DNA from 2 places in the Nocardiopsis sediminis genome. Region 2 is predicted to be linked to the other one. Evidence: riboswitches for the same ligand, from Rfam matches in the RefSeq annotation. Region 2 holds a riboswitch; the other holds the start of a gene.
What was found. Region 2 has a riboswitch for thiamine pyrophosphate ahead of thiO (glycine oxidase ThiO). Riboswitches for the same ligand answer to the same signal wherever they lie in the genome.

Region 1 (15,858 bases), on a different contig from region 2:
CCGGCCTGCTCCACCGCGTCCTCCTGCCGGGCGAAGGACGCCTTGCGTGCCTCGAGGTGGCGCCGGGCGACCCCGTTGACGTCCGCGCGGGTGCTCGCGAGCACCACGCAGGCGGCCATCCGCGACGTCCCGCCCCGCTTGGCGGAGATCACCACGCAGTTGGCCGACGCCTCCAGCGGGATGCCGTAGGCGGCGCAGCAGTTCGCGGTGTCGGCGAGGGCGGGGTCGATCTCGGCCACGAGCGGGTCGGCGGCGGGCGCGGCCGTCTTCCACCGGTCCAGCGCCTCGGAAACGGGTGCGGCGAGCAGGTCGCGGCGTTCGGTCGCGAGGTGGGTGTCCAGTCCCCACATGTCGGTCGTCTCCTCGTGTACGTCCATGTCGAAAGGGTGGGCCGGCGGAACCGGGCAGCAGTCCCGGGGAAGCTCCCGGGCGCGTCGCCGTCCCCGCCTATCTGCCGGAGAAGCGGGCCTTGCCCGGCCCGTGCTCGGCGAAGCTGCGCATCCCCGTCTTCTGGTCCTCGGTGGCGAACAGGGCGGCGAAGTGCTGCCGCTCGATCTCCAGGCCCGTGGCCAGGTCGGTCTCCAGCCCGCTGTCGATGGCCTGCTTGGCCGCGCGCAGTGCGAGCGCCGGGCCGTCGGCGTAGCGGGCGGCCGTCCGGACGGCCGCGGCGTAGACCTCGGCGGCCGGGACGACGGAATCCACCAGGCCGATCGCCAGCGCCTCCTCGGCGCCCACGTGGCGGCCGGTGAAGATCAGGTCCTTGGCGCGGGCCGGCCCGATGAGGCGGGGCAGGCGCTGGGTTCCGCCGGCTCCGGGGATGACCCCGAGCAGGATCTCGGGCTGGCCCAGCTTGGCGTCGTCGGCGGCCACCCGGAAATCGGCGCACAGGGCGAGCTCGCAGCCGCCGCCCAGTGCGTAGCCGGTGATGGCGGCCACCACCGGCTTAGGGATGCGCGCGACGGCGGTGAGGCAGTCCTGGAGCGCGCGGGAGTAGTCGGCCATGGCGGCGAAGTCCAGCTCCGCCATCTCCTTGACGTCGGCCCCGGCGGCGAACACCTTCTCCCCGCCGTAGAGGACGACCGCGCGCACCGAGGCGTCGGCGGCGACCGCTGCGGCGGCCTCGCCGAGTTCGGCCTGGACCTGCGCGTTGATCGCGTTCATCTTCGGCCGGTCCAGCCGGATCACCGCGACGGCCGGTGTGCCCGGATCGGTCTCCACACGTACGAGTCCACCCACGTCCGCCGCCTTCCTCGGTCGCCGTTGCCTTCCCGCTGTCTACCACGCGCGAGGTGGCCGCGGCCCGGCGGCATCGCGAGAACGCCGGAGGCGGGTGCCGGGGGATGTCAGGAGAACAGGGGCGTCCACGTGCCCAGCGCCAGGGACAGGCCGTGGGCCGCGCACAGGACGGCGACGGTGCCGGCGAGCAGCCCGGTGTCGGCCGCCCGCCACCGGCTCACCCGGGCGTGGGTGCGCCGGCCGGTCCCGAAGGAGCGCGCGTCCATGGCCGTCGCGAGCTGGGTCCCCGTGCGGATCGACCGCACGAGCAGGGCGAACACCTTGCCCGCGAAGATGGCGAGGGCGGTGGCGGGGTTGCGGCCCGCCTCCAGCCCGCGGGCGCGCCGCGCCAGCCCGAGGGTCCGCCACTGGGCCGCGAGCAGCGGCACCAGCCGCACCGCCGCGAGCACGCCGAGTGCGGGGCGCTCGGGGACCTTGAGCTTCTGCACGAGGGCGTCGGCCAGCTCGGTGGGGTCGCTGGTCAGCCCGACGAGCATCCCGGGCAGCGCGATCGCGAGCAGCCGCACGGCCGTGCCGAGCGCGGCGGCGGGGCCGCCGTCGCCGAACAGCAGGGTGACCACGCCGATCGAGGAGCCCATGAGCAGCAGCGGCAGGCCCAGGGGCACCAGCAGCCCGCGGTGCAGCCCGGCGAACGGCAGCATGAGCGCCACGGCCGCCAGGACGACCCCGCTGCTGACGGGATCGACGACCGGCACCAGCCCCGCCACCACCACCAGCGCGGCCACCACCTTCGCAGCGGGGTTGGCCCGCACCAGCCACGCCCGCGCCTCGGCGTCCTCGACGACCCCGTCCCCTAGGGCGGCGGCCCCCGTGGCCTGCGCAGAAGCGGGCATCATGCCTGCACTCCTTCCGCGGCCCCCGGAATCGGTGCGGGGGCCGACACGCGGCCGTCGGTGATGCGGAGTTCGGTGTCGGCGAGGGCGCGGAGCAGGGGTTCGTCGTGGGTGCACATGACCACCGCGCGGCCCTCCGCGCGCAGGGCGGCGAGCAGCTCGACCAGTTCGGTCCAGGACCGGGTGTCCTGGCCGAAGGTCGGCTCGTCGAGGAGCAGAACATCGGGGGCGTGGGCGGCGCCGGAGCTGAGGGCCGTGGCGACCGACAGCCGCCGCTTCTCCCCTCCGGAGAGGGTGAACGGGTGGACGCCGGCCAGCGGATCCAGGCGCAGGCGTTCCAGCAGTTCGTCGACCCATGCCGCGGTCTCCCGCTCCCCCATTCCGGCGCGCAGCGGGGCGAAGCACAGCTCGTCGCGGACCGTCCCGGTGACGAACTGGTCCTCCGCGTGCTGGAAGACCGTCCCCACGTGCCGGGACAGGGTGCGCGCCGGCCAGCGCGCGAGCGGGCGGCGGTCCGCCTCGGCGAGGCGCCCGCGCGGCAGCACCGCGCCCGCGCCGGGGCGGGCCAGCCCCGCCAGCAGCATCAGCAGGGTGGACTTGCCCGCGCCGTTGGGCCCGGTCAGCGCGGTGGCGGTTCCAGCCCGGACCTCGGCGTCGGCGGCGTTCAGCAGCGTGCGCCGCCCGGACGCCCGCCCGGCCCCGACACCGATCCCGGCGGGCGACCGCACCGTGCAGCCGGCCGCCTCGATGAGCGGGCCGCCGCCGGGCCCGGGCGCCACGCGGGGCGCGGGCTCACGCCCGGGGATCCACAGGCCCCGCCGGGCCAGGCGGTCGCCGTGCTCGGCGAAGACCTCCTGCGGGGCGCCGTCGGCGATCACCCCGCCGCCGGGCTCCACCGCCACGACCCGGTCGACCAGGGCCGCCGCGGAGCCGGCGCCGCCCACGACGTCGGCGACCCGGTGCTCCACCAGGACCATGGTGGCCTCGGTCGTCGCGGCCAGGTCCGCGAGCAGCGCGCGCACCAGGGCGGCGCCCTCGGGGTCGAGGTTGGCGGTGGGCTCGTCCAGCAGCAGCAGGCGTGGGCGCAGCGCGAGGACCCCGGCCACCACCAGGCGCTGCTTCTCCCCGCCCGAGAGGGCCGCGGTGGGGCGGCCGGTGCCGTAGGGGAACCCGACACCATCGAGGGCGGCGTGCACGCGCGGCCAGATGTCCTCGCGCGCCAGGCCGAGGTTCTCCAGGCCGAAGGCGACGTCGTCGCCCGCGCGCGCCATGACGAGCTGGGTCTCGGGGTCCTGCCCCACGAGCCCGATCCCGCCGTGCCCGCCGCCGGGCGGCGCCCCGTCGACCAGCAGGCTCCCCTCGGCGTCGCCGGTGATGGCGCCGGTGTCGCCGGTGAGCCCGGCCATGGCGTGCAGCAGCGTGCTCTTGCCCGCGCCGGAGGCGCCCAGCAGCAGGACCCGCTCGCCGGGTTCGATGGCCAGGTCGACGCCGCGCAGTGCCCATTCGCTCCGGCCCGCGTGCCGCCACCCCCAGCCCGACAGGTCGACGCGCGCGCCTCCCGGGCCGCTCACCCCTGGGCCGAGGGGAAGGGGGTCAGCGCGCCGGCCTTGGCCAGCGCCGTGGTCAGCAGCCGCCCGCCGGCGCCGGCGATGAGCGCGGCGCTGATGACGACGATGACCCCGTAGGTCACCTGGAAGGACAGTGGCAGTTCGGGGTAGTAGCGGATGTTGTCCCAGACGGCCGGGGAGAGCCCGGCCGCGGCGGCGGCGAGGACGGCCGCGCCCATGCCCCAGCGGCGGTAGCGGCCGGCCGCGAAGACGAGTTCGGGCAGCAGCCCCTGGCTGAAGCCCGCGAGGACGACGGCGACGCCCCATTGGGTGCCCAGCAGCATGGAGACGACGGCGGCGGCGGTCGAGGTGAGGACGGCGGCCCCGGGCCGGCGGATGATCAGGCCGCCCAGCACGCCCGGCAGCAGCCACACCCCGTACAGGACGGCCTGCGCGGGCGGGAAGAACAGGAAGAGGGGTTCGGTGGCGGCCCAGAGCATGCCCCAGAACCAGAAGATCACGCCGCAGGCGACGCCGAGGACCGCGGCGACGACGATGTCCACGGTGCGGTAGCGGGGGCGGGCGGGTCCGGTGTGCCCGGTGGCGGGCCCGGATGCGGTGTCACTCAACGGGAGTCCCTTCGCGTCATGAAGAACGGAGGGCCCAGGCCAAGAGCGCCGACCGGTGTCCGGTGGCGGCGTGCGCGCACGCCGCGGGACGGGCCGGTGGCGGGTCCACGACTTCCTTCGCCGGCATTATCCGGATCAGGTGTGTGAGGGTCTGCGGTCGGCGACCGCACTCTCAGCGCCGTAGCGCTCCCCTGTCGGTTGCTCCCATTATGACCGTTGCGCCGGGCGGCGGGTCAAGCGCACCCCCTGGTCCCGGCCGGCCGCCCATGATCCGCGTGACGATGATCACACCCTGCCACGGCAGGGCCGCCTCCGCGGACGTCACATCCGCACCGGTGGCGGGTAGCGGACCGCGTCGTATCCGGATGCCCGTTACGACACCCGTGACCGGGCATCGGCGGCGCGAGGGGAGGTGCCGTGACCAGATCCGAGCCGGTGCGGGCCGCCGGCTCCGCGCGCCGCGCGGCCGTGCCCGACACCTTCACCCACGAGCGCCCCCGCGACCCGCACTGGTACAAGCGCGCGGTCTTCTACGAGGTCCTCACCCGCGGGTTCCACGACTCCAACGGCGACGGCACCGGCGACCTGCGGGGACTGATCGGCAAGCTCGACTACCTCGAATGGCTGGGGATCGACTGCATCTGGCTGCTGCCGCTGTACGAGTCCCCGCTGCGCGACGGCGGCTACGACATCGCCGACCACCTGAGCATCCTCCCGGAGTTCGGGCAGATCGGCGACTTCGTCGACCTCGTGGACCAGGCCCACCGGCGCGGCATCCGGGTCATCACCGACCTGGTCATGAACCACACCAGCGACCGGCACCCGTGGTTCGCCGCATCGTGCGAGGACCCCTCGGGCCCCTACGGCGACTTCTACGTGTGGTCGGACTCCCCTGACCGCTACAACGACGCCCGCGTCATCTTCGTCGACACCGAGCCCTCCAACTGGACCTACGACCACCGCCGCGGCCAGTACTACTGGCACCGCTTCTTCGCCCACCAGCCCGACCTGAACTTCGAGAGCCCGGCGGTGCAGGACGCCATCCTGGAGGTGCTGCGCTTCTGGCTGGACCTCGGCATCGACGGGTTCCGGCTCGACGCGGTGCCCTACCTCTTCGAGCGCGACGACACCACCTGCGAGAACCTCCAGGAGACCCACGACTTCCTCAAGCGCGTCCGGGCCGAGGTCGACCGCCTCTACCCCGACCGGGTGCTGCTGAGCGAGGCCAACCAGTGGCCGGCCGACGTCGTCGACTACTTCGGCGACTTCGCATCCGGCGGCGACGAGTGCCACATGAACTTCCACTTCCCGCTGATGCCGCGGATGTTCATGGCCGTGCGCCGCGAGCAGCGCCGCCCCATCTCCGAGATCCTGGCGCAGACCCCCGAGATCCCGCGGGACTGCCAGTGGGCCATCTTCCTGCGCAACCACGACGAGCTGACCCTGGAGATGGTCACCGACGACGAGCGCGACTACATGTACGCCGAGTACGCCAAGGACCCGCGCATGCGCGCCAACGTGGGCATCCGGCGGCGTCTCGCGCCCCTGCTCGACAACGACAAGAACCAGATCGAGCTGTTCACGGCGCTGCTGCTGTCGCTGCCGGGCTCGCCGGTCCTCTACTACGGCGACGAGATCGGCATGGGCGACAACATCTGGCTGGGCGACCGCGACTCCCTGCGCACCCCGATGCAGTGGACCGCCGGCCGCAACGCCGGGTTCTCCCACTGCGACCCCGCCCGCCTGTACCTGCCGCTGGTCATGGACCCGATCCACGGCTACCAGGCGCTCAACGTCGAGTCCCAGCGCGACAACCCCGGGTCGCTGCTGAACTGGACGCGCAACATGATCCGCATCCGCAAGAGACACCCGGTGTTCGGCACCGGCGGCTTCACCGAGCTGGACGCCGGCAACCCCGCGGTGTTCGCGTTCCTGCGCGAGCACGGCGACGACCGCGTGCTGTGCGTCAACAACCTGTCGCGCTTCCCCCAGCCGGCCGGACTCGACCTGCGCCGGTTCCACGGCACCACCCCGGTCGAGTGCATGGGCGGGGAACCCTTCCCGGCCATCGGTGCCGCGCCCTACCGGCTCACCCTGCCCGGCCACGGCTTCTACTGGTTCCGGCTGCCCGCTCACGCGGAGACGGCCGGCCGTCCCTCTGGCCGATCGGATGCGACGTTGGTACCGCAATCCCCATCGAACACCGCCGAAAGTATCCGTCGAGATTCGCCCGCACGGGTGATCCCCGGCGCCTCGTCCCCTCGGTAGCGTCGCGATGCATCTCACCCCCCGACAAGGTACGGAGCCCCCCATGGAGCACACCTGGAAACGCCCGGCGGTGCCGGCGGCACCGCCACCGGCCCCCGGTACCGAGGCCGGCGGTACGCCCGCGGGCGGTCGCGGCGGCTCCCGCATCTCGGTGCTCGATGTGATCCGCGGCTTCGCGCTGTGCGGGATCCTGCTCGCCAATTTCGAGCCGGTCACCCACATGGGCTTCAACGTGCCGGTGCCCGAGGACGAGGTCCGGGTGCGCCACACCGCCGAGATCGTCCTGCTGCTGCTCGTCAACGAGCGGTTCTTCCCGATCTTCGCGTTCCTGTTCGGCATCGGGTTCGCCCTGCTCCTGGACTCCGCCACCGGCCGGCACGCCCGCCCGCGACTGGTTCTGGCGCGCAGGCTCGCGGCACTGCTCCTGCTGGGCCTGGGACACCAGGTCCTGCATCCGGGCGAGGCACTGGGGTACTACGGCTTCTTCGGGCTCGTAGTGCTGCTGCCCGCCACCTACCTGCCGCGGTGGCTGATCCTGGCCGGCGGCGCCGCGGCGACGGCACTGTCGCTGACGGTGTTCACCGGCGGGGTAACGCTCATCCCCGGCATGTTCCTGCTGGGCTTGGCGGCCGTCCGCTACCGCGTCCCGCAGACCCTCGCCGACCGCACGGGGCAGGTGGCGGCCGTGTCCGGGGTCCTGGCAGTAGCGGCGGTCGCCGCCTTCTGCTGGCACTACGCCGATATCGCCGCGAGAAGTGCAGGCATCGCCCAATCGGGCGCGGTCGCCGGGCTGCTGCTGGCGGGGGTCTACACGACCGGGCTGTGCCTTCTGATGCGCACCCCGCTGCGCGCCGCGCTGGAAGCCATCCTTGCGCCGCTGGGGCGCATGGCGCTGACCAACTACCTCACGGCCACGCTGCTGATGCTGGCCGCCGGATGGTGGTTCGGCTTCGAGGACAGCTACCAGTGGGGCGCTCTGTTCGCACTGTCGGCCGCCATCCTGGCCGCCCAGTGGGTGGCGAGCACGCTGTGGCTGCGCCGCTTCCGGTTGGGGCCGGTGGAGTGGCTGCTGCGCTGCGTCACCTGGTGGTCCGTCGTCCCGGCTGCGGCGGCCACGGCCGGCGCGGTGCCGGCGGCACCGGGCGCCGCCGCGCCGGCTCCGGACGGTGGGACGACCCGCCCATAACCCCCGTTACGGGCGCCTTGGTGAAAGCCCCGTACGTCATGACCTGCACACCTCTACGCTCGGTCACCATGAACAACGTAGAGCGAGGCAGGTTCATGTACGGGGTGCGCGTGGCCGTGCCCGCCGGGAGGGACGGCCACGCGCTGCTGTGGTTCGCGTTCTGCCCCGAGTGCCAGGTGACGGTCAACGCCGACCGGAACTTCCTGGAGGACTGCTGGAGCTGCGGGGCGCCGCTGCCGCGGCGCTTCAACTCCCGGTTCGAGACCCGGGTCGACTGGGTCCTGCTCGACGACGTCCTGCTGGGCAGGCGCCGAACCGACAACTGGTACTGCACCTGCTGCGGCACGGAGAACCCCATCCAGAGCACGTCCTGCCGCAAGTGCCGCAGATCGCGCCACTCCACCGGCACATGACCCGGCCGCGGCCCCCGCTACTTCTTGTAGTCGGAGATGTCCATGGACGCGGCGACCTCGTCGTAGAGCGCCGAGTAGCGGGTATCGGCCGACCACACGTAGACGGCGACGTCACTTTCGGGCAGGAACCACAGCCGCACCTCGAAGGTGTCACCGTTCTCGCACGTGACCTCCCACACGCGGTGGTGGGACTTCAGGCCGTCGGCGTGCTCGGTGAGGTCGTTGGGCGGGGAGGTGATCTCGGCGCCGGTGACCGCGGTGCCGCCCTCGGCCGTGGCCGCGCTGCGGCACTCCCCGGGGGCCGAAGCCCAGCCGGCCTCGGCGTCGTTGAAGGCGTTGCCCCGCTTGGGCCACCGGTTGTCGTGCCGCTCGGCCGCATGCGGCAGGACCTGGATGGACCCGTACTCGCAGTCGTTGCCCTGGTCCGGCGGGCGCATGCAGACATAGCCGTCGGTGTTGTCGATGTTCCAGTCCTCGGGCGCGTTGATCTTGACGCCCTCGACCTCGACCTCGGAGAACCCCTCGGGAGCGGGCGCCTGCGCCGCGGGCACGACTTCGCTGTACATCGCTTCGAGCGTGGGGGTGTCGCCGCCCCCGGCTCCCTCGGAGCCGCCGCCGCACCCGGCCGCGACCAGCGCCACCGCTGCGGCCGCCGCCGTGGTGAGGCCGATCCGGCCCCGGTTGAACCACACTCGACCGGACGTCCCGGGCATCAGATTCCCTTCTGAGTCCTGCGTGACGTCACCGACGATAGCGGGCGAATCCGCCTGCGCGCGCCACGCCCCCGTCGCGCGGCAGCCACTAGCCTGAGAGGCATGGTGGATGTCGCGAAGCTGCTCGATCCCGTGTCCAAGGCCCGCCGGCGGCGCAGCGCGCCACTGGTCCTGGAGATCGACCTCACCGAAGGGCTCTCGGACGAGGCGCCGGCCGACCCCCTCGGCCAGATCCTGGCCCGCCGCCACCAGCGGCTGTCCGATCTCATCGAGGGCATCCGCCGCGGCGCGCACGACCCGCGCGTGGTGGCGCTGGCCGCGCGGATCGACGGCCGGCCCCTGGGCTTCGCCCGCGTGCAGGAGCTGCGCGCGGCGGTGGTGGCGTTCCGCGCCGCCGGGAAGCCCACCGTGGCCTGGAGCGAGTCGTTCGGCGACTTCGGGCCCGGAACGGTCCCCTACTACCTCGCGACCGCGTTCGAGGAGATCGCGCTGCTGCCCACCGGGCTGGTGGGGCTGACCGGGCTGGGCATGCACACCACGTTCTTCCGCTCGGCCATCGACAAGCTCGGCGTGGAGTACCAGGCCGGTGCCCGCCACGAGTACAAGAACGCCGTGAACGTCTTCACCGAGACCGGCTACACCGACGCCCACCGCGAGGCCGCCGGGCGCATCGTGGAGTCGCTGGGCGAGCAGGTGGTCGAGGGCATCGCCGAGGGCCGCGGGCTGGCGCCCGAGCGCGTGCGCGAGCTCACCGACCGCGGCCCGCTGCTGGCCGAGGAGGCCCTCGAAGCGGGCCTGGTCGACCGCCTCGCCTACCGCGACGAGGTCTACGCCGACCTGCTCGGCCGGTTCGGCGACGGCTCCCGCGCCGGAGCGGGGGCGCGCCTGCGATACGTCACGCGCTACCACCACCGCCACGCGGTGGCCTCCCGGGTCTCCGTACGCAGCCGCGGCCACATCGCCCTCATCTCGGGGATCGGCACCATCGCCACCGGCCGCAGCCGCCGCTCCCCGCTGGGCGGCGGTGCCACCATGGGCTCCGACACCGTGACGGCGGCCTTCCGCGCCGCCCGCGAGGACGACGACGTCAAGGCCGTGGTGTTCCGGGTCGACAGCCGCGGGGGCTCCGCGGTGGCCTCCGACATCATCCGCCGCGAGGTCGCCCTGACCCGCGACGCCGGGACCCCCGTGATCGTCTCCATGGGCGACTTCGCCGGCTCCGGCGGCTACTACATCGCGCTGGGCGGCGACCTCATCGTGGCCCAGCCGGGCACCCTCACCGGCTCCATCGGCGTCTACGCCGCCAAGCCCGTGCTGACCGGGCTCATGGACCGGCTGGGGGTCTCCAGCGACTCCGTCGACGGCGCCGCCCACGCCGGGATGTTCGGCACCGACCGCGGCTTCTCCGAGTCCGAGTGGGAGCGGATCAACGCGATGCTCGACAGCATCTACCGCGACTTCACGGGCAAGGTCGCCGAGGCGCGCGGCATGACGCCCGAGGCCGTCCACGAGGTCGCGCGGGGCCGGGTGTGGACGGGCCGCGACGCCCGCGAGCGCGGGCTGGTCGACGAGCTGGGCGGGCTGGAGACCGCGGTGCGCCTGGCCCGCGAGAAGGCCGGGCTGCCCGGCGCCGGGCTGCGCCCCTACCCCAGCACGGGCCCGCTGGAGCGGCTGATCCCGGCGGAGTCCAGCGAGGACCGCGCGGCGGCGCCGCAGGGGCGGCTGGACGCATGGGGGTCGCTCGCGGAGATCTCGGCGCGCCTGGGCCTGCCGGCGGCGGGGCCGCTGGCCATGCCCGGCAGCTGGGAGATCGGGTGAGCCCCGGGGAGTTCACCGAGGCGATGTCGCGGTTCGCGACCGGGGTGACCGTGGTGACGGTGCGCGAGGGCCGCGACGACATCGGGAGCACGGCGACCGCCTTCACCTCGGTGTCGGCCGAGCCGCCCACGGTGATGCTGGGCGTGCTGGCGTCGAGCTACCTGGCCGAGGCGATCGACCTCGCCGGGGGGTTCGCGGTCAACGTCCTGGGGTCGGGCCACCGGGCCCTGGCCGGCCGGTTCGCCGCCGAGGGCCGCCCCAGCGCGCGGCTCCTGCTGGCCGGCGAGGCGCACCACCGGGGAGAACACACGGGCGCCCTGATCCTGGACACCGCCCTCGCCGCCCTGGAATGCCGGGTCGCGACCCGGGTGGCGGCCGGCGACCACGTGGTCTACCTGGCATCGGTGGAATCGCTGCCCGGGACCGGCGCTCCGGAGCCCGGCGCGTCTCCGCTGGTCCGGTACGCGGGACGGTACCGCTCCCTCGCGCAGCAGCAGGGACCCGCTTCCCCCCAATGACGAGTGGATCTTCTCTAGAGCGGTAAGACTTGCCCGTCCGGTTGTGACCCCAACCTTGACCCCGGCGCTAGTGCCGCCGCGGGGCGGTCGGCAGTCCAATAGGACCCATGGACGGCTTCTATACGGTGCTCGGGATCCTGGCGGTCGGACTCGTCCTCGCCATGATCCTGTGACGGCTCGCTGAGGGCCCTCCGGCCCCACTTCACAACGGCTTGCAGGCCCCAACGATAGGGAACCGTTAAGCGTCCCCACCGGGCACCCCGCGGCCCGGGGCGTGCAGGGCCGGACCCCCGTTGCACCGGGGTCCGGCCCTGCACGTCGGCTCCGGGTCAGGCCAGGCCGGCCTGCTGCAACCAGTCGGCGGCCACGTCGTCGGCCTCCTCGTGGTCCACCTCCACCCGCTGGTCCAGCTCGGTCAGCTGCTCGGTGGTGAGCTCCGCCGACACCGCGTTGAGCGCCGCCCGCGCGGTCTCGTCGACCGATTCTCCGTGGATCAGGGGGGTCACGTTCTGCGAGCCGAACACGTTCTCCGGGTCCTCCAGCGCGACGTAGTCGCCCGAGGTGAAGGCCGCGTTGGTGGTGAACAGGTTGGCGGCCTGCACGTCGCCGTCGGCGAGCGCCTGGACGAGCAGGTTGCCCTCAAGGGGCGTGAACTCCCCGAACTCCACCCCGTAGGTCTCGGCCAGCCCGGGAACGCCCTGGGGCCGGGTCTCGAACTCGGCGGGGGCGCCCAGCGTCATGTCCGGGGCCGCCTCGGCCAGGTCGGCGATGGTCTCCAGCCCCTCCGCCTCGGCGGTCTCGCGGGTAACCGTCACCGAGTCCTTGCTCTCGGCGGCGGCGGAGTCGAGGATCTCCAGCCCCTCGGGCAGGGCCTCCTCGATCGCGGCGTTGGTGGCCTCGGTGTCGCCCGCTACGGCGTCGGGGTCGAGGTAGAACAGGATGCCGCCGTTGTACTCGGGGAACACCGACAGGTTGCCCGACTCCACCTGGTCGTAGTAGACCTCGCGGCTGCCGATGTCGAGCTGCTTCTCCACGGTCACGCCCTCGGCCTCCAGGGCCTGGGCGTAGATCTCGGCCAGCAGGATGCTCTCGGGGAAGTTGGCCGAGCCGACGACGACCGCGCCGTCGGCGCCGCCCCCGCCACCGCCGCTCTCGTAGGGATCGTCGCCGGCGCAGGCGGTGGCCGCCAGCATGAGGGGCACTCCGGCGATCGCCAACCGCGTCGCTATGCGCATGACGTACCTCTTCTGTCGTTCGGTCGAAGGTTGCGGCGGACATCCGCGGGCCGGCCGCGGCGTCGCCGGGGTTCAGGGGGTGGCGGCGGGCCGGGCGCGCAGGCCCTTGGCCACGACCACGCGGCGCAGCAGCGCGAACAGACCGGTGACGACCAGAGCCAGCACCACGACGAGCAGGGACCCGCCGAGGATCATCTCGATCTCCCGGCGCGACTGGCCGTCGACGATGTAGCGGCCCAGGCCGCCGATACCGACGTAGGCGGCGATGGTGGCGGTGGCGACCACCTGGATGGCGGCGGTGCGCAGGCCCACCAGGATCAGGGGCAGGGCGATGGGCAGCTCCAGCCGGAACAGGACTTCGGGGCCGCGCATGCCCATGCCCTGCGCCGCGTCGCGCAGCTGCGGGTCGACGCCGCGCACCCCTTCGTAGGTGTTGACCAGGATCGGCGGGACCGCCAGCGCCACCAGGGCCACCAGCACCGGGGCCAGCCCCAGGCCCAGGCCGAGCACCACCAGGGTCAGCACCCCGATGGTGGGCAGCGCCCGGGCGAAATTGGCGAGGGTGATGGCGGCGAACCCGCCGCGCCCGGTGTGGCCCGTGAGCAGGCCGACGGGGATCGCGATGAGGGCGGACAGGCCCAGGCCGAGGACGGAGTACAGCACGTGCTCGCCGAACCTCGCGGGGATCCCGGCGGAGCCGGTCCACTGCTCGGGCCGGGTGAACCACTCGACGACGTCGAAGATCATGCGGGCGCCCCCTTCTTCGCACCTGCCGCGGCACCGGTGCGCGCCGCCGCGGTCGCCGCCGCCCCGCGCCCGCGGGTCCAGGGGGTGAGCCACCGCTGGAGCAGGACGAGCAGGGCGTCGGCGACGAAGGCGAGCGCCACCGACAGCACGACGCCGACGATCACGGGGGCCGCGAAGTTGCGGCGGAAACCGTCGGTCAGGATGATCTGGCCCAGGCCGCCCAGGCCCACCAGCGAGGCCACGCTGACCATGCTGATGGTCGCGACGGTGGCCACCCGCAGGCCCGCGATGATGACCGGGAGGGCCACCGGCAGCTCCACCCGCACCAGCCGGCGCAGCGGGCTGAAGCCCATGGCCACAGCGGCCTGGCGGACGTGGTCGGGGACCTGGCGCAGCCCGTCGACGACGTTGGGCACCAGGATCGCCAGCGTGTACAGGGCCAGGGGGACGATCGCGGTCAAGGGGCTGAACCCGGTGTAGGGCAGCAGCAGGAAGAACAGGGCGAGCGAGGGCACCGCGTAGAGGACATTGACGCCGGTCAGCAACGACGGGTAGACGCGGGGCCAGCGCGCGGCGAACACGCCCAGCGGCAGCGCCAGGGCCAGCCCCAGCACGACGGGCACGACCGACAGCTGGACGTGTTCGAGCAGGCGGGGGCCGATCGGGTCGTCGAGGTTGGACACCGTCCAGTTCCAGACCTCGGCCACGCCTCCGGGGTCAGCCATTGTCGCCCACCGCGGCGGGGTGGCCGTCGGCCTCGCCCACCGACCAGATGGCCGCGCCGAGGTCGGCCTGGGAGACGACGCCGATGACGGTGCCGTCGGCCCCGACCCCGACCGCGCGCCCGGCCGGTGAGAGGACGGCGGCGTCGAGCGCGGCGCGCAGCGAGTCGGTGGGGACGGTGAAGATGTGGCCGTAGCCGATGAGGTCGACGCCGGACAGGGCGCTGCCCGGGTCGAGGCTCGCGAGGTGCTCGGCGGCGATCCAGCCCAGCGGGAGCCGGCCGGTATCGGTGACCAGCAGCCAGGGCTCGCCGGTGGCGGCGGCGACGTCCCCGGCCTCGGCGGCGGTCGCGGTGTCGGTGACGATGATGTCGCTGCGCAGGGACAGGTCGCGGGCGGGGAAGAAGGACAGCCGCCGCACCCCGCGGTCGTAGCCGATGAAGTCCTCGACGAAGGCGTCGGCGGGCTCGGCGAGCAGCTTCTCGGGGGGCGCGAGCTGGGCGAGCCGGCCGCCGGTGCGGAACACCGCGATGGCGTCGCCGAGCCTGACGGCCTCGTCGATGTCGTGGGTGACGAAGACGATGGTCTTGTGCAGCTCCTGCTGGAGCCGGAGCAGTTCGTCCTGGAGGCTCGTGCGCACCAGGGGGTCGACCGCGCTGAAGGGCTCGTCCATGAGCAGGATGGGCGGGTCGGCGGCGAGCGCGCGGGCGACCCCCACGCGCTGCTGCTGTCCGCCGGAGAGCTGGTGGGGGTAGCGCTTCTCCTGGGCGGGCTCCAGCCCGACCAGCTCCATCAGCTCGCGGGCGCGGGCCCGGGCCTGGGCCTTGGGGGTGCCCAGCAGCAGCGGGACCGTCGCGATGTTGTCGACGATGGTGCGGTGCGGGAACAGGCCGGCCTGCTGGATGACGTAGCCGATGGAGCGGCGCAGGGTGGCGGGGTCCTTGCCGCGGATGTCCTCGCCGTCGATGGAGATGGTGCCGCCGGTGGGTTCCACCATGCGGTTGATCATGCGCAGGGCGGTGGTCTTCCCGCTGCCCGAGGAGCCGACCAGGACCGTGGTGCGCCCGGTGGGGATCTCCAGATCCAGGTGGTCGACGGCGACGGTGCCGTCGGGGTAGTGCTTGCTGACACCCTCGAAGGTGATCATGTTGCTGGTCGTGTCCTTCTTCCGGGCGTGCTGCGGCGGGTCCGGTCTCTCCGGCGGTCGGTCATGGGGTCGCTTTTTCCCTTGTTTTCAGGTTGGCAAACCAGGAATTTACCCGACATCACCCCAAAGGTGTCCGGGCGGCCGGGCGGGTGCCCGGCCGCCCGTCCGGCGGCGCACGGCTCAGGCGCGCGCGGCGACCCAGCCGGCCAGCGGTGAGAGTCCATCGAGCACCACATCGGCGCGCTTGGCGTCGGGCCGCCCGCTGTGCAGGTAGCCGAGCATCCCCCGCCGCACCAGAGCGGCGGACATCCCCGCCTCCTTGGCGGGCAGGACGTCGTTGTCGAGGCGGTCGCCGACGTAGAGGATCTCGCCGGGCGCGTGCCCGGTGACCTCCAGCACCCGGTCGAAGAACGCCGGGTCGGGCTTGGAGACGCCCCAGTCGTCGGAGACGTGGATCTGGTCGGCGGGCAGGTCCATGGCGCGCAGAGCGGGGCCGGCGGAGGAGGGCTGGTTGCCGGCGATGACGACGCCCAGGCCCAGGGCGCGCAGTTCGCCCAGGGAGCCGCGGACGTCGGGGTAGAGGTCGTCTGCGTCGAACGACTCCCGCAGCGACTCGGGTTCGGCGGCGAGCCAGGCTGCGGTCTCGATGTCGAGCCGGAAGTCCGGCTTGACCAGGCGGAAGGCGTCGATGAGGGGGCGGCCTTCGGCCAGGACGGCCCCCAGCAGGCCGAAGAAGGCCAGCCGCGGGACGCCGAGGCGGTCGGCCCAGCGCCCGAAGATGCGCGT
Region 2 (15,858 bases):
CGGTCCACGTTGGCCAGGGCCGCCGCGACCGCCGCGTCCACCTCGCGCACCGCGTGGGCGCCGAGCAGAACCGGGGTCCCCGGTGCGGAGACCGTGACGCGCGCATCGGCGCGCGCGCCCAGCACCGGCCGCAGGTCCGCCGTGTCGCCGGCCGGGTCCCCGGAGGAGGCGTCGGCGCGGTCGAGCTCCTGGTCCTGGAGCCCGATGAGGCCGCGCAGCGCCACCTCCTGCTCACCGGCGAGCCGGCCGAGCTCGGCGGCCTCCCCGCCGATGTCGGCGCCGCGCCGCTGCACCATCGCCAGCACTTGCAGGACGGAGTCGTGGATGGACCGGGCCAGGCGCTCGCGCTCGCGCGTCCGGGCCTCCAGCTCCACGGCGCGCGCGAAGTGGCGCTCGGCGGCCTCCGCGTAGGCGGACATGGTGCCCACCGCGTAGGCGGCGAGGAGCAGCAGCACGATCCCGCGCGGGACCGCGGCGGAGACGGCCAGGCCCAGGGCCACGCGCACGGCGATGTCGAGGACCCCGTGTGCCAGCGCGACGCACATCCCCCAGCGGCGCCCCTTGACCACCGCGGCCGCCAGGACCGCGCCGCCGAACCAGGTGGTGGTCAGCTGCGGGGCCCTGGTCAGGTAGCCGGGCTCGACGGCGATGCCGGTCGCCGCCATGCAGCCGAAGGCGATGACCAGGTCGAGCATGAGCACGTACCTGCGGTCGGCGCCGGGCCGGCCGTAGGCGTGGGCGGCGACCGCGGTCCAGACGGCCATGGCCGCGAGGACCGACCAGGCGACCCACGGTCGCGCCAGGAGTTCGTGGTGGCGCACCACGTGGCTGACGGCGTAGGCCAGGGACGCGACCCGGAACACGGTGATCCCGCGCCACAGCGGCGCCTCGAAGCCCATGGTCCCGGTCCCCGCCTTCCCCGCCGTCCCCGTCGCCGTCGCCGTCGCCGTCGCAGGCAAGTGTCCACGATGCGGCGGTCTGCGGGCCAATCGGGGGATCTCACCCCCTGGGGAGGCCGCGGCGTCAGATGAGCGGCGGGCCCTGGCCGGGTTCCTCCTGGTAGGAGTAGCGCTCCTCGCGCCAGGGGTCGCCCCGGTTGTGGTAGCCGCGCTCCTCCCAGAAGCCGCGGCGGTCGGCGGTCAGGTACTCGATCGCGCGCACCCACTTGACGCTCTTCCACCCGTAGAGGTGCGGCACCACCAGGCGCACCGGGTATCCGTGCTCCGGGGTCAGCCGCTCGCCCGCCCGGTGGGTGGCCAGCAGCACATCGGGGCGCAGGAAGTCGTCCAGCCGCAGGTTGGCGCTGTAGCCGTACTCCGCCCACACCATGACGTGGGTGGCGTCCGGGGCCGGCGGCGTGTGCTCGGCGATGGACTCGGCGCGCACCCCCGACCAGCGGACGTCGCGGAACGTGAACCTGGTCACGCAGTGGAAGTCGGAGACGGAGTCGATCCGGGGGAGGGCGTCGAACTCGGGCCAGGTCCAGCGGGCGCCGCCGGGTGACTCCGTGTGCCCGTAGACCCGGAAATCCCAGCGGTCAGGGCGGAACCGCGGCACCGGACCGTAGTGCAGGGCGGGCCGGTGAGGGGGCACATACTGCCCGGGCGGCAGCCGTTCATCCGACAATCGCACTCCTTCGTGGTCCCTACCGCCATCCTGCCAGGCACCGGACACAGAGTGTCTCGAACCCCACACGAGCGCCGCTCGACCAGGGGTGCGCTATAGTCACTTCCATGCAGCGGAAGTTTTGGCGCTTTTATGGCTACCGGCCCTTGGGTAGGACGGTCGCCCGTTTAGCGCTGCGCTGACACGGACGAACCTCGAGAGCCCCGGGCCGATGGCCCGGGGCTCTTTCGTTTGCCCGCACACACACGATCACGACGCCCCGAACCGCGCCGCCCACGGGCCGGCGCACACCGCTGGAGGAATGAAGACCATGGTCATCGTGATGGCGCCCACCGCCACACCGGACAACATCGACACGATCGTCGACCTCGTCGCCACCGCAGGGGGCGAGGCGTACGTGACCCGCGGTGTGAGCCGCACGATCATCGGCCTCGTCGGCGACGTCCAGCAGTTCGAGACCCTCGACCTCCGCGCGATGCCCGGGGTGAGCGACGTCCTGCGCATCTCCGCGCCCTACAAGCTGGTCAGCCGCGAGAACCATCCCAGCCGCTCCATGGTGAGCGTGCGCGGGGTGCCCATCGGCGGCGACAACGTCACCGTCATCGCCGGGCCCTGTGCGGTCGAGACCCCCGAGCAGACCCTCGCCGCGGCGCAGATGGCGCGCGCCGCCGGGGCCGCGCTGCTGCGCGGCGGCGCCTACAAGCCGCGCACCTCCCCCTACGCCTTCCAGGGGCTGGGGGAGTCCGGCCTGAAGATCCTCGCCGACGTGCGCGAGGAGACCGGCCTGCCCATCGTCACCGAGGTCGTCGACCCCGCCGATGTGGAGCTGGTGGCCGGCTACGCGGACATGTTGCAGATCGGCACCCGCAACGCGCAGAACTTCGCGCTGCTCCAGGCGGCCGGAGAGGCGGGCCGCCCGGTCATGCTCAAGCGCGGCATGAACGCCACCATCGAGGAGTGGCTGATGGCCGCCGAGTACATCGCCCAGCGCGGCAACCTCGACATCGTGCTGTGCGAGCGCGGCATCCGCACCTTCGAGAAGGCCACCCGCAACACCCTGGACATCAGCGCGGTCCCGGTCGCCCAGAACCTGTCCCACCTGCCGGTGATCGTCGACCCCTCGCACTCGGGCGGCAAGCGCGACCTGGTGCTGCCGCTGTCGCGCGCGGCCATCGCGGTCGGCGCCGACGGCATCATCGTCGACGTCCACCCGGCGCCCGAGACCGCCCTGTGCGACGGCCCCCAGGCGCTGGTGGGCGAGGACATCGAGGCGCTGGCCGACCTGGCGGCCTCCCTGACGGCACTCATGGGCCGCACCCTGACCCCCGCCCCGGAGCCGGTGGCCGCGGGGGTGTGAGCGGGGGCCGGGGGCGCCCCCGGCTTCCCTCAGACCTTCACCGGGGCGGCGTCGCCGAGGAAGCTGGGACGGTGCAGCTGCGCGGTGGTCACCAGGTGCTCGGCCAGCTCCTCGGCGTCGAGGCGCTTTTCGATCTGGCGCAGGTCGGCGATCTTGGCCGCGGTCTCGACCTGGCGCGGCGTGAGCAGCGTGCAGCAGTCCTCGTCGGGGAGCTCGGAGATCGACAGGGTGCCGATCGCGCGCGCCTGGTCCATGATCTCGGTCTTGTCCATCCCGATCAGCGGGCGCAGGATCGGCAGGTCCACGGCGTCGTCGAGCGCGGTCAGGTTGGTCATGGTCTGGCTGGAGACCTGGCCCAGCGCGTCGCCGGTGATCAGCGCCTGGGCGCCGAGGTCGTCGGCCAGGGCCTCGGCGGTCTTGAGCATCAGCCGCCGCTGGGCCACGATCTGCAACCGCTCGATCCCCGACGTCTTGAGCTGCTGCTGCGCCTTGCCGAAGGGGACCACGAACAGCCGCGAGCCCGACTGGTAGCGGTCGAGCTGGCGCACCAGGCTGTAGGCCTTGTAGATGGACTCCGGGCCGGTGAACGGCATGCCGGAGAAGTGCAGGAAGTCGACCTTGAGGCCGCGGCGCATCATCCGGTGCGCGGCCACCGGGGAGTCGATGCCGCCCGACATCAGGACCAGGCCGCGCCCGCTCATGCCCACCGGCAGCCCGCCCTGGCCGGGGATGCCGTCGGTGAAGACGAACACCTCGTCCTTGTCGACCTCGATGTGCAGGGTGTTGGCGGGCCGCTTCAGCTCCACCGGCAGCCCGTGGGCGTGCTGCACCGCGGACCCGATGTGCACGGCGATCTGCGACGACGTCATCGGGAACCGCTTGTCCCGGCGGCGCGCCTTGACCGCGAAGCTGCCCGAGCGCTCGGCCATGGAGCGCACCGCGATGTCGGTGACGGTGTCGAGGTCCTTGGCGACCCGGCGCACCAGGTGCACCCAGACGACGCCCATGACGTTGCGCATGCGCTCGGCGAGCTCGGCGACCTCCAGGTCCGAGCCGCCGGGCATGCGGACGATGATGACCCCGGCGCCGCGCTGGGTCAGCGTGATCGAGCGCAGGTCGCGTGCCGACGAGCGGATGTTGTTGTGCAGCCGGCGCTGGAAGAGGTTGCGGTTGCTGCCCTTGAGGACGATCTCGCCGAGCTTCATCAGCACGCACAGCTCGCCCAGACCGGGTTCGCCGCCGAGCTGATGCGCGGTGTCGCGCACGTCGGGGGCGGCGGGGTCGGACGTAACGGCCATGGGGGCATCTCCAGGTGGGGTCGGGTCGGCCGGGGGCGCACACGGGGGCCGCCCGGTTCCGGGGATGGTTCCAGTATCGAACATGGGGCAACCGGTTAGGACCTCGTGATGTTCCCCGGACGAGTGTGGTGTTCCCTGCACGCGCAGCGGGACCCTGCCCCGGAGGGCAAGGTCCCACTGGCACGCGTGTGAGGGGCTGCGGATCAGCCGAAGAAGACCTCGGCCTCGGCGAAGCGCGCGTCGGGGACGGTCTTCAGCTTCTCGGTGGCCGCGGACAGGTCGACGCGGACGATGTCGGTGCCCTGGAGCGCCACCATCTTGCCGTAGGACTTGTCGTGCACGGCCTCGATGGCGTTGACGCCCAGGCGGGTGGCCAGGACGCGGTCGAACGCCGAGGGCGTGCCGCCGCGCTGGACGTGGCCCAGGACGACCGAGCGGGCCTCCTTGCCGGTGCGGCGCTCGATCTCCTCGGAGAGGCGCTGGCCGATGCCGCCCAGGCGCACGTGGCCGAAGGAGTCGGTCTCGCCGTGGGACAGCTCCATCTGGCCGTCCTTGGGGTGCGCCCCCTCGGCGACCACCAGGATCGGGGCGTACTTGGTGGTGAAGCGGCTCTCGACGTGGGCGACGACCTCGTCGATGTCGAACGGGCGCTCGGGGATGAGGATGACGTTGGCGCCGGCGGCCATGCCCGAGTGCAGGGCGATCCACCCGGCGTGGCGGCCCATGACCTCGACGACCAGCGCGCGGTGGTGGGACTCCGCGGTGGTGTGCAGCCGGTCGATGGCCTCGGTGGCGATGTTCACCGCGGTGTCGAACCCGAAGGTGAAGTCGGTGGCGTTGAGGTCGTTGTCGATGGTCTTGGGCACGCCCACGACGTTGACGTCGCGCTCGTGCAGCTGGGTGGCGACGCCGAGGGTGTCCTCGCCGCCGATGGCCACCAGGGCGTCGATGCCCAGCGCCGCCATGTTGTCCTTGACGCGCTCGACCCCGCCGTCGATCTTCATCAGGTTGGTGCGGGAGGAGCCGAGGATCGTGCCGCCGCGCGGGAGGATTCCGCCGACCGCCGCGCGGTCCAGGGGCATGGTGTCGCCCTCGAGGGGCCCGCGCCAGCCGTCGCGGAAGCCGACGAACTCGTACCCGTAGTCCTTGATGCCCTTGCGGACGACCGCGCGGATGACCGCGTTCAGCCCCGGGCAGTCGCCGCCGCCGGTCAGCACCCCGACTCGCATGCGTGTACTCCTCGAATCCCGTGAAAAATCCCGAAATGACCAAAGCTGCGGCGCCCGTGGGCGCCGTGCGGGTGGCCGGCACCGTCGCGATCGTGACCGCCGTGATCACCGCGGGGGTGGCGGTGTGACAGGGGTCACGAAAAGTGGGCCGTGGCGATTGTGAGCCGCTCATCCGCGGGGTAGATCCCACGAATGACGGCCCGGAGCGGAGCTGATGGCACGTCCGTCTCACGCCGTCCACATGGTCTAGACCATAGTCGTCCAACCCAGTGGAGGCCAACCCATGTCGGTGCTCACCATCGACGCCGGAACCACCGGTGTCACCGCCCTCATCGTCAGTGAGAACGGCGAAGTCGCCGCGCGCGGCTACCAGGAGTTCGCCCAGCACTACCCCCGCACCGGATGGGTCGAGCACGTCCCCGAGGAGATCTGGCAGGCCACCCTCGCCGCCTGCCAGAGCGCCCTCGACGCCACCGACGACGCCCCCACCTGCATCGGGATCACCAACCAGCGTGAGACCGCGGTCCTGTGGAACCGCAGACGCGCGAGCTCGCCCCGCAGAGCGATCGTATGGCAGGACCGGCGCACCGCCGACATCTGCCAGGAGCTGCGCGACGCCGGGCACGAGGACCGGGTCACCGACATCACCGGGCTGCGCCTGGACCCCTACTTCACCGCGACCAAGCTCACCTGGATCCAGCGTAACGATCAGCGCGCCTGGAGCGGGGTGGAATCCGGCGACGTCGCCCTCGGCACCGTCGACTCCTACATCATCGCCCGCCTGACCGGGGGCACCCGGCACATCACCGACGCCTCCAACGCCTCGCGCACCCTGCTGTTCGACCTGCGCGCCGGGACCTGGTCCGACGAGATGTGCGAGCTGTTCGGGGTGCCCATCTCGGCGCTGCCCGAGGTCGTCCCCTCCTACGGCGTCGTGGCGGAGTCGGAGCCCGACGACTTCCTCGGGCTCAAGCTGCCCATCGCCGGGATCGCCGGCGACCAGCAGGCGGCCATGTTCGGCCAGAACTGCTACACACCGGGCTCCTCCAAGTGCACCTACGGCACCGGCTCCTTCATCCTGGTCAACACCGGCACCGAGCCGGTCCCCCCGCGGCAGGGCCTGCTCAGCACGGTCCTGTGGCAGCACCCCGACGGCCGGCTCGACTACGCGCTCGAAGGCTCCATCTTCGTCACCGGCGCGGCCGTGCAGTGGCTGCGCGACGGCCTCGGGTTCATCGACAGCGCCGCGCAGTCGGAGGCGCTGGCCGCCAGCGTCGAGGACTCCGGCGGCGTGGTCTTCGTCCCCGCCCTCACCGGCCTGGGCGCACCCGACTGGGACCCCTACGCGCGGGGCGCCATCTTCGGCATCACCCGCGGCACCGGCCGCGCCCACCTGGCCCGTGCCACCCTGGACGCCATCGCCTTCGAGGTGCGCGACGTGGTCGAGGCCATGGCCCGCGCGTCCGGCACCGAGCTGCCCGAGCTGCGCGTGGACGGCGGGGCCTCGGCCAACGACCTGCTCTGCCACATCCAGGCCGACCAGCTCGGGGTGAGCGTGGCCCGCCCGCAGATCCAGGAGACCACCGCCCTGGGCGCCGCGTTCCTGGCGGGGCTGGGGACCGGCGTGTGGGACTCCACCGACGACCTGGCGCACACCTGGAAGCTCGACCGCCGCTTCGAGCCGCGGGACCGCGACGACGCGGCCTACCGCCGCTGGCGGGTCGCCGTGGAGCGGTCCAAGGGCTGGGCCGGGCTGGAGTGAGGGCGGTGCCGGTGCCGAACCCAGGGGGAGTTCAGTCGTCCAGGCCCTGGTCGATGGCGTAGCGCACCAGCTCGACGCGGTTGTGCAGCTGTAGCTTGCTGAGGGTGTTCTGCACGTGGTTCTGCACGGTGCGGTGGGAGAGGGTCAGCCGCGCGGCGATCTGCTTGTAGCCCAGCCCCTTGGCGACCAGGCGCAGGACCTCGGTCTCGCGCGGGGTGAGCGCGGGGGCGGCCGGGGCCGCATCAGGGGAGGGGGCGGAGGCGAGCCGCCGGTACTCGCCGAGTACCAGGCCGGCCAGCCCCGGGGTGAAGACGGCGTCGCCACCGTGCACGCTGCGCACGGCGTCGAGCAGCTCCTCGCGTCCCGCGGACTTCACCAGGTAGCCGGTGGCGCCGGCCTTCACCGCGCCCAGAACGTCGCGGTGCTCGCCGCTGGCCGAGAGGATGAGGACGCGCGGCGGGGTGCCGGGCAGCGCCAGCAGCCGCCGGGTCACCTCGACCCCGCTCATGTCCGGCAGCTGGAGGTCGACCACGGCCACCGTGGGACGCGCGGCCGGCGCGACGGCCACGGCCTTGCGGCCGTCGCCCGCGGTGGCCACCACCTCGAGCCCGGCCTCGGCGAGGTCGCGGGCGACGGCGTCGCGCCACATCGGGTGGTCGTCGACCACCATGACCCGGATGGTGCGGCCGGAGGCACCGGCGGCGGGCTCACCTGCGGCGGGGTCGGCGGCGCCGGGGTCAGTCATCGTCCCGGCTATTGCCGTTGCCGTTGTTGCCATTTCCGTTGTTGCCGTTCCCGCGGTCGTCACCGCTGCCGAACGGGGTCACGAACAGCTCGACCTCGGCGCCGCTCTCGACCTCGCCCTCGGGGCTGAAGCCCGCGACCCGGTCGCCGCCCAGCGGCGCGGTGACCTTGACGGTCAGGCCCAGGTCCTCCAGCTCCCTCTGCGCGGCCTCGACCGACAGGCCGGTGACATCTGGCACCTCGATCCGGTCGGGGCCCGACGACACGGTCAGGGTGACGGCGTCGCCGCGGCCGACGTTCTCCCCCTGGCCGGGGTCGGTCGAGATCACCCGGCCGGCCGGGACGTCGTCGCTGGGCGCCTCGGCGACGTCGACGCCCAGGCCCTTGGCGCGCAGCGCGTCGGTGGCGTCCTCCTGGGTCTGGCCCGCGACATCCGGCACGGCGAAACCGGTGCTGAGCGTCAGGGTGACCGATTCGGCGCGGTCGGCGTCGGTCCCCTGCTCGGGGTCGGAGGCGACCACCGCGCCGATCGGCTCGTCCTCGGAGGACGCCTCGTCCAGCTCGATGTCGGAGAACCCGGCGCCCTCCAGGGCGTCGCGGGCATCGTTGGCGGTCAGCCCGACCACCTCGGGCATGGACACGGTCTGCGGGCCCCGTGACAGGAACACGGTGACGGTGCCGTTGGGCTCGATACGGTCGTCGATCTCGGGGCTGGCCCCGGCGATCTCCCCCTCGTCGGCGGCGTCGCTGAAGATCCCCCGCTCGTCGACCTCCATTTGCAGGCCGCTGTCGGCCAGCACGGAGGCCGCGGTCTCCTCGTCCAGCCCGATCACATCGGGGACGGTCTCGAAGCGGCCGAACAGCATCCACCAGCCGAAGACGAGCGCCGCCACCGCCATGGCGCCGCCGGCGAGGATGAGGAGGTGCTTGCGCTCCAGGGGGCGGTCGTCGGGCGGCGGGCCCGCGTCCTCGACGTCGTCGAGGTCGACCACGAGGGTGGCGTTGCCGCCGGACCGCGCGGCCGCGGGCGGCCCTGCCGCATGGGCGGCGTCCATGCGGGGCATGGTGGCGGCCGCGGTCGCGGGCCCGCCGTCCTCCGGCATGTTCTTCATGACCTCGGACATCCCGGCGAGGTACTGGGCGGCGTCGCCGGGGCGGTAGCGCGGGTCGCGCTCGGTGGCCTTGGTGACCAGGATGTCGATCTCGGGGCCGATGCCCGGAAGGACGGTCGAGGGCCGCGGGACGTCGACGTTGACGTGCTGGTAGGCGACCGCGATGGGGGTCTCGCCGGTGTGCGGCTGCTCGCCGGTGATCAGCTCGTAGAGCATGATCCCGGCCGCGTAGACATCGGTGCGCGCATCGGCGGTGCCGCGCTCGATCTGCTCGGGAGCCAGGTAGGCGGCGGTGCCCATGAGCGTGCCGGTCTTGGTCATGGCCTGCTGGGCGGATTCCACGAGCCGCGCCAGCCCGAAGTCGGCCACCTTCACCTGGCCGTCCTCGGTGAGCAGGACGTTCTCGGGCTTGACGTCGCGGTGCACCATGCCGGCGCGGTGCGCCGCGCCCAGCGCGGCCAGCACCGGCGCCATGATCTTCAAGGCGGCGTAGGGCCCCAGGCGGCCGCGCTCGCTGAGCAGGTCGCGCAGCGTGCGGCCGGGCACGTACTCCATGGCGAGGTACACGTGCCCCTGGTCGCTGCCCTGGTCGTAGACCTGCACGACGTTGGGGTGGGAGAGGCGGGCGACGGAGTGCGCCTCGTTGATGAAGCGGCGCACGAACGTGGGGTCCTCGGCCAGGGAGGAGTGCATCACCTTGCACGCCACCCGGCGGTCCAGCCGGAGGTCGTGGGCGACGTAGACGGTCGCCATGCCGCCGCTCGCGACGCGCCCCTCGATGAAGTAGCGGCGGTCCAGGGTCATTCCGACGAGGGAGTCCGCAGTCGTCATGTCCATCGGATCACGTTCGCCTCGCTCCGCTGCTCCTGCGGCCCCGCGGGTGGGGCCTCCGGTCGGGCGGCGCCGGCGCTCGATCGCCGGCGGCTCGCCGTTCGTTCCACGCAGCCGAGTGTAATAGGGACAATGCCCCCACGCCGGGCCTCGCGCGGCGTGGGGGCACAGAAACCCCTGTGACCTGCGATTTCTTCCGTAGGGTCACTCCGCGGCCGGTGACGATGCGTGTGCGTACCGGCGCACCGGGATACGGCCCGCTCGCCGTGCCGCGCGCCCTGCGGCGACCGCGTCGCGCATGGCCGCGGCCATGAGGACGGGGTCATGGGCGCGGGTGACCGCGGTCGCCAGCATCACGGCGTCGCACCCCAGTTCCATGGCGAGCGCCGCCTCGCTGGCGGTGCCGATCCCGGCGTCGATGACCACCGGGACGCCGGCCTCCTCCACGATGAGCTCGATGTTGTGCGGGTTGCGGATGCCCAGGCCCGACCCGATCGGCGCGCCCAAGGGCATGACGGCGGCGCAGCCCACCTGCTCGAGCCGGCGGGCGAGCACGGGGTCGTCATTGGTGTAGGGCAGCACGGTGAAACCGTCGTCGACCAGGAGCTCGGCCGCGTCCAGCAGCTCCACCGGGTCGGGCAGCAGAGTGCGCTCGTCGGCGACGACCTCCAGCTTGATCCAGTCGGTCTCCAGCGCCTCGCGGGCCAGGCGGGCGGTGCGGACGGCCTCGGCGGCGGTGAAGCATCCGGCGGTGTTGGGCAGCGGCCGGATGCCGTTGCGCCGCAGCACGTCCCAGACCGAGCCCTGCGCACCGGGCGCGACCCGGCGCAGCGCCACCGTGGTCAGCTCGGTGCCCGAGGCGATCAGCGCGTCCTCCAGGACCCGCATCGACGGCGCCCCGCCGGTGCCGGTGATGAGCCGCGAGGCGAACGCGCGCCCGGCGATGACGAGCGGGTCGGCTGTGTGGGTCGTCATGATCAGCCTCCCTGGACGGCGGTGAGCACGTCCACGCGGTCGTTTTCGAAAACGTGGGTGCGCGGCCAGGCGGCGCGGGGGACGACTTCGTCGTTGACCGCCGCCGCCACGCCCCCCTGGGCGTCGGTGAGGGAACCGACGATGTCGGCCACGGTGCTGCGGGGCGCCACCCGGGTGCGCCGCCCGTTGATGATCACGTCCATTGGCGTGCCTCGCTTCCGTCGGAGCCGCGGGCGGCGGCGAAGGGCCGGGCGTAGGCGGGCAGGCCCTCGCCCGCCAGCACGTCGGCCAGCGCGTCGCCCGTGGCGGGGGTGAACAGGACACCGTGCCGGAAGTGCCCCACCGCGAGGTGCAGGCCCGGCAGAGCGGTTGGGCCCAGCAGCGGTGCGTTGCCGGGGGAGCCGGGCCGCAGCCCTACACAGATCTCGGCGATCTCCAGCTCGCCGACCCCGGGGACCAGGGTGTGGGCGTCGCGCAGCAGCTCCCACACCCCGCCCGCGGTCGGGTTCAGGTCGGCGCCCATCTCCTCCTGGGTGGCGCCCACGACCACCTCTCCGCTGTCGCGGGGGACGAGGTAGACCGGCGTGCCCCGGACCAGCCCGCGCACGGTGCGCGTGACGACGGGCGCCGCGCCGGAGGGGGTGCGCAGCCGCAGCAGCTGGCCCTTGACCGGGCGCAGCGGCGGCACGGCGCCGTCGGGCAGCCCGCCGATCTCCGGGGTCCACACCCCCGCTGCCAGGACGACCTGGCCGGCGCGCAGCTCGCCGCCGCCGGCCAGGAGCACGCCGGCGGCCCGGCCGCCGGAGGTGAGCAGGCGGGCCGCCCGGTCGCGGACGCGGCCGGCCCCGCGCCGCCGGGCGGCGGCCGCCAGGGCCGCGGTGAGCAGGCGGGGGTCGACGGAGTGGTCATCGGGGGCCAGGACGCCGCCGCGCACCGACGGGGCAAGCATCGGCTCCAGCCTGCGGCACGCGCGGCCGGTCAGCCGCTCGGCGGGCAGGCCCAGGCGGGCCTGGAGCTCCGCGAGTTCGCTCAGCCGGGCCAGGTCGTCGGTGTCGTAGGCGACCTGGAGGGTGCCGCCGGTCCGGTAGCCCGCGTGGCGGCCGGAGTCGCGCTCCAGCTCCTCGACGAACGCGGGGTAGCGGTCGCGCGAGAGGGCGCCGAAGCGCATCAGCGCCTCCTCGCCGAACACGGCCTCGCCGGCGGGGGTCAGCATGCCCGCCGCGACCCCGGACGCGGCGCCCGGAGTCGCATCGGGGGCGACGACGGTGACGCGCAGCCCGCGCCGGGCCGCCCGCCAGGCGACGGCGAGGCCGATCACGCCCGCGCCAACGACGAGGACGTCGCAGGCGCCGGGTGGCCCGGACTCCGGAGGGGAGGGGGATGTCGGTGAGGACGGGGGCGGGGGTGTTGTGCGCACGGCTCCGCTGCCACTCCCTTCGCCGGTATGACCCGGATCAGGTTCTTGCGGTCGGAGGCTCGCCGCCTCCCTCTCAGCCGGGTCCCACCGGCTCCCGCGGGGATCGTTGCTCGCGGCCAATCCTAGGGCCCCGCCTCCGCCGGCGGGCGGCCGGCCCGCGTCGGCGCAACCGCTACGCCGGAAGCGATAAGGCCCGATGGCCGGGTTTGGCACGCCCGGATCTGTGGGACATTGGCTGCGTGACAGAGAACGACCACACCATCGATTCCCTGGTCGGCGACTGGTTGACCCTGAAGGAAGCCGCGAAGGCGCTGAACGTCAGCCCGAACCGGGTCAAGCAGTACATCGGCGACCACAAGCTGCTGGGGGTCCGCCGCAAGGGCGAGACCGTGGTCCCGGCGGCCTTCATCGCCAACGGCGACATCGTCAAGGGCCTGCCGGGCACCCTCACGGTCCTCGCCGACTGCGGGTTCGCCACCGAAGAGGCGCTGACCTGGATGTTCACCCCCGACGACACCCTCCCGGGGGCGCCCATCGAGGCGCTGATCGCCAACCGCGGCACCGAGGTCCGCCGCCGCGCCCAGGCCATGGCCTTCTAGCGGCCGGCCCCGGGCCCGCCGCGGGCCCCGGAACGGGCGCGCACTAGCCTGGGGCGGGTGAACACCAGCCTGCGCCGGCGCCTCGCCGATGCCCGCCTGTACCTGTGCACCGACGCCCGCCGCGAGCGGGGCGACCTCGCCTCCTTCCTCGACTCCGCCCTGGCCGGCGGAATCGACATCGTGCAGCTCCGCGACAAGTCGCTGGAGGCGCGCGAGGAACTGGACGCGCTGGAGACCGTGCGCGCGGCCTGCGAACGGCACGGCGCGCTGCTGGCGGTCAACGACCGCGCCGACATCGCCCGTGCCGCCCGCGCCGACGTCCTGCACCTGGGCCAGCGAGACCTGCCCGTGCCCTTCGCCCGCGAGATCGTCGGCGACGGCCCGCTGATCGGCCGGTCCAACAACAACGCCGACGCGGCCGCCGCGTCGGCGGCCGAGGACGGCGTCGACTACTACTGTGTGGGCCCCACCTGGGCGACACCCACCAAGCCCGGCCGTCCCGCTGCGGGGCTGCCGCTCGTCCGGGCGGCCGCGGGGCTGCCGGGCGGGCGCCCGTGGTTCGCCATCGGCGGCATCGACCTGGGCAACCTCGACCAGGTCCTGGACGCGGGCGCGCGCCGCGTGGTCGTCGTGCGCGCCATCACCGACGCCCCCGACCCCCGCGCCGCCGCTGCGGAGTTCACCCGCCGCCTGCGCGCCGCCTAGAGGTTGATACGGCCCAGGGCGCTGGGGTGCTTGCGCAGGTAGCCCTCGATCGTCTGCGCCGGGTGGCCGGTGAGGTCGGGGACAGCGGGGGAGACAACGTCCATCTCGCCCGTGGCGATGGCGGCGTAGGAGCTGGCCCAGCCCTCGACGGCCCACTCCGGGGCGCCCGAGGGGCGGCGCGACTCCAGCGCTTCGTCCCAGGTCTCTGGCACATAGCGGATGACCTTCCCGGTGAGCGAGGACAGCCGCTCGACGGTCTCGCCCAGGGTGACGGCCTCGGGCCCGGTCAGGTCGTAGGTGCGCCCGTCGTGCTCCCCCTGCCCGAGCAGCACCGCCACCGCGGCGTCGGCGACGTCGTCGCGCGACACCCAGGCGACCCGGCCCTGCCCGGCCGGGCCGCGGATCACGCCGTACTCGTCGGCCCAGTCGGGCAGCAGGTCCAGGTAGAGGCTCGGCCGCAGGAAGGTGTGGGCCACGCCCGTCGAGCGGATGTGGGCCTCGGTGTAGAAGTGGTCGCGGGCGAAGGTGAACGTCGCCGCCGGCGCGGCGACCAGGAAGGACAGGTAGACGATCCGGCTCACGCCCGCCGCCACCGCGGCGTCGACCGCGCTGATGTGCTGGTCGATCCGGTCGGCGGCTTCGGTGGCCGACACCAGCAGCAGCGTGTCGGTGCCGCGCACCGCCCGCCCGAAGGCGGCGGGGTCCTCGTAGGCGGCCATCGCGGCGCTGGCCGAGTCCAGCTCCGGGGCGCGGTTGATGTCGCGGACGATGAGCCGCTGGCGCACCCCGCGCCGGGCCAGCCGCGCCGCCACCCGCCCGCCCACGGCGCCCGTGGCCCCGGTGACCCCGACAGTGTGCGCTATTGCCTGATCCTCACCCATGAGCCCCATTTTCGGGCAATGGGCCCCGATGTGCACTTACCGGCGCGCGAGGCGGCCGCAAGCCCCTCGCGCGCCGGGTGGGCAGGCGCCTATCAGCGCGTCACGTCCTGCGCGCCGGCCTGCGCGGGTGCGGGTGCAGGCGCGGCGGGTTCGGGGGTGCGGTAGGTGAGCCGGCGCAGCAGCACCTCGGCGGGCCCGCGCCGCCCGGTGCGTTCGAGGGCGTAGGCGCCGGCCACGGTGACCAGCCACACGCCGAGCGCGAACAGCGCCATCGAGGCGCTGTGCAGGGCGGCGCCGAACCCCAGGCCCCAGGCTGCGAGTACCGGGGAGCAGATCACGGACTGCGCGAGGTAGCTGCTCATGGACCGCTTGCCGACCGCGGTGACCGCGACCACGACCGTGCCCTGGCGTTCCCGGCGGCCCAGGAGGTGGCCGATGATCCCGAAGACGGCGACGTAGCCCAGCCCGCCGAACAGGCCGCCGAAGGACCGCGCCCCGGACCACGCGTCCAGGGCGGGGGCGGTCAGGTCCATCAGCCCGGCCAGGTGCAGCGCCTCGGGGAGCGCCGCCACCCAGGCCGCGGAGATCCCCAGGACGGCGGTCCAGCCGAAGGTGCGCAGGTAATGCCCGGGGACCTCCAGCATCCGGCGCCGGCCCGCCGCCATGCCGAGCAGGATCGCCGCCGGCACGACGAAGCCGAGGCCCTGGGCGACGACGAGCAGCGGCCACACCATCAGCCGGTCCAGGGCCGCGCTCAGGATGCCCGGCTCGCTGAATGAGGCGAAGAAGTATCCGGCCATGCCGTCGTCAACGGCCCCCGCGCCGCCGCCCGGGCTCTGCGAGGCGAGGACGGCCACGGCCGCCGAGAGCGCGGCGATGGCCGCCACCAGCGCGGTGAGGATCACCGCCCAGATGCGGATCGTGCGCTCGCTGCGGCGCAGGAACAGGCCGCACAGCACCAGCCCGGCCACGCCGTAGGCGCCCAGGATGTCGCCCATCCACAGCAGCGCCGCGTGGACGAACCCGAACACGAGCATCCAGAGGTGGCGGCGGCGCACCAGCGCCGCGGCGCCCCGGGCATCGGCGCCGGCCTCGACCTGGCGGTCGAAGGTGCGCATGATGCCGTAGCCGAAGAGGAAGGCGAACATTGGGTAGATGCGGCCGTCGACGGCCACCGTCAGGGCGGCCTGCACCGCCGTGTCCAGCGCCGATCCGCCGCCAGGGTGCGGGCTCATCGCCGGCCGGTCGGTCGCCCACAGGTAGTACGGGGTGTTCGCCAGGGCGATCAGCAACAGCATGAAGCCGCGCGCGAGATCGGGCGC

Region 1: it holds a riboswitch for thiamine pyrophosphate, as region 2 does, so the genes downstream of both, ACFOVU_RS04415 (ECF transporter S component) here and thiO (glycine oxidase ThiO) in region 2, are expected to answer to the same signal.

Annotation. Positions count from the first base shown of each region.
Region 1 covers NZ_JBHSBH010000004.1:30,523-46,380, reverse strand. Annotated here, with positions in the region: gene ACFOVU_RS04435 (YbaK/EbsC family protein) at 1-377, opposite strand, end outside; gene ACFOVU_RS04430 (enoyl-CoA hydratase/isomerase family protein) at 448-1,236, opposite strand; gene ACFOVU_RS04425 (energy-coupling factor transporter transmembrane component T family protein) at 1,344-2,129, opposite strand; gene ACFOVU_RS04420 (ABC transporter ATP-binding protein) at 2,129-3,700, opposite strand; gene ACFOVU_RS04415 (ECF transporter S component) at 3,697-4,305, opposite strand; TPP riboswitch at 4,401-4,508, opposite strand; gene treS (maltose alpha-D-glucosyltransferase) at 4,774-6,573, shown strand; gene ACFOVU_RS04405 (DUF418 domain-containing protein) at 6,617-7,759, shown strand; gene ACFOVU_RS04400 (hypothetical protein) at 7,828-8,172, shown strand; gene ACFOVU_RS04395 (hypothetical protein) at 8,190-8,885, opposite strand; gene ACFOVU_RS04390 (S49 family peptidase) at 8,988-10,703, shown strand; gene ACFOVU_RS04385 (flavin reductase family protein) at 10,727-11,221, shown strand; gene ACFOVU_RS04380 (ABC transporter substrate-binding protein) at 11,551-12,450, opposite strand; gene ACFOVU_RS04375 (ABC transporter permease) at 12,529-13,203, opposite strand; gene ACFOVU_RS04370 (ABC transporter permease) at 13,200-13,928, opposite strand; gene ACFOVU_RS04365 (ABC transporter ATP-binding protein) at 13,921-15,072, opposite strand; gene ACFOVU_RS04360 (HAD family hydrolase) at 15,253-15,858, opposite strand, start outside.
Region 2 covers NZ_JBHSBH010000014.1:178,945-194,802, reverse strand. Annotated here, with positions in the region: gene macS (MacS family sensor histidine kinase) at 1-959, opposite strand, end outside; gene ACFOVU_RS22545 (sulfite oxidase-like oxidoreductase) at 1,024-1,626, opposite strand; gene aroF (3-deoxy-7-phosphoheptulonate synthase) at 1,937-2,983, shown strand; gene thiI (tRNA uracil 4-sulfurtransferase ThiI) at 3,013-4,281, opposite strand; gene ACFOVU_RS22530 (6-phosphofructokinase) at 4,485-5,510, opposite strand; gene glpK (glycerol kinase GlpK) at 5,794-7,272, shown strand; gene ACFOVU_RS22520 (response regulator) at 7,304-7,942, opposite strand; gene pknB (Stk1 family PASTA domain-containing Ser/Thr kinase) at 8,010-9,965, opposite strand; gene ACFOVU_RS22510 (thiazole synthase) at 10,164-10,934, opposite strand; gene thiS (sulfur carrier protein ThiS) at 10,937-11,137, opposite strand; gene thiO (glycine oxidase ThiO) at 11,128-12,351, opposite strand; TPP riboswitch at 12,349-12,459, opposite strand; gene ACFOVU_RS22495 (Rv2175c family DNA-binding protein) at 12,591-12,950, shown strand; gene thiE (thiamine phosphate synthase) at 13,020-13,655, shown strand; gene ACFOVU_RS22485 (SDR family oxidoreductase) at 13,652-14,536, opposite strand; gene ACFOVU_RS22480 (DUF418 domain-containing protein) at 14,629-15,858, opposite strand, start outside.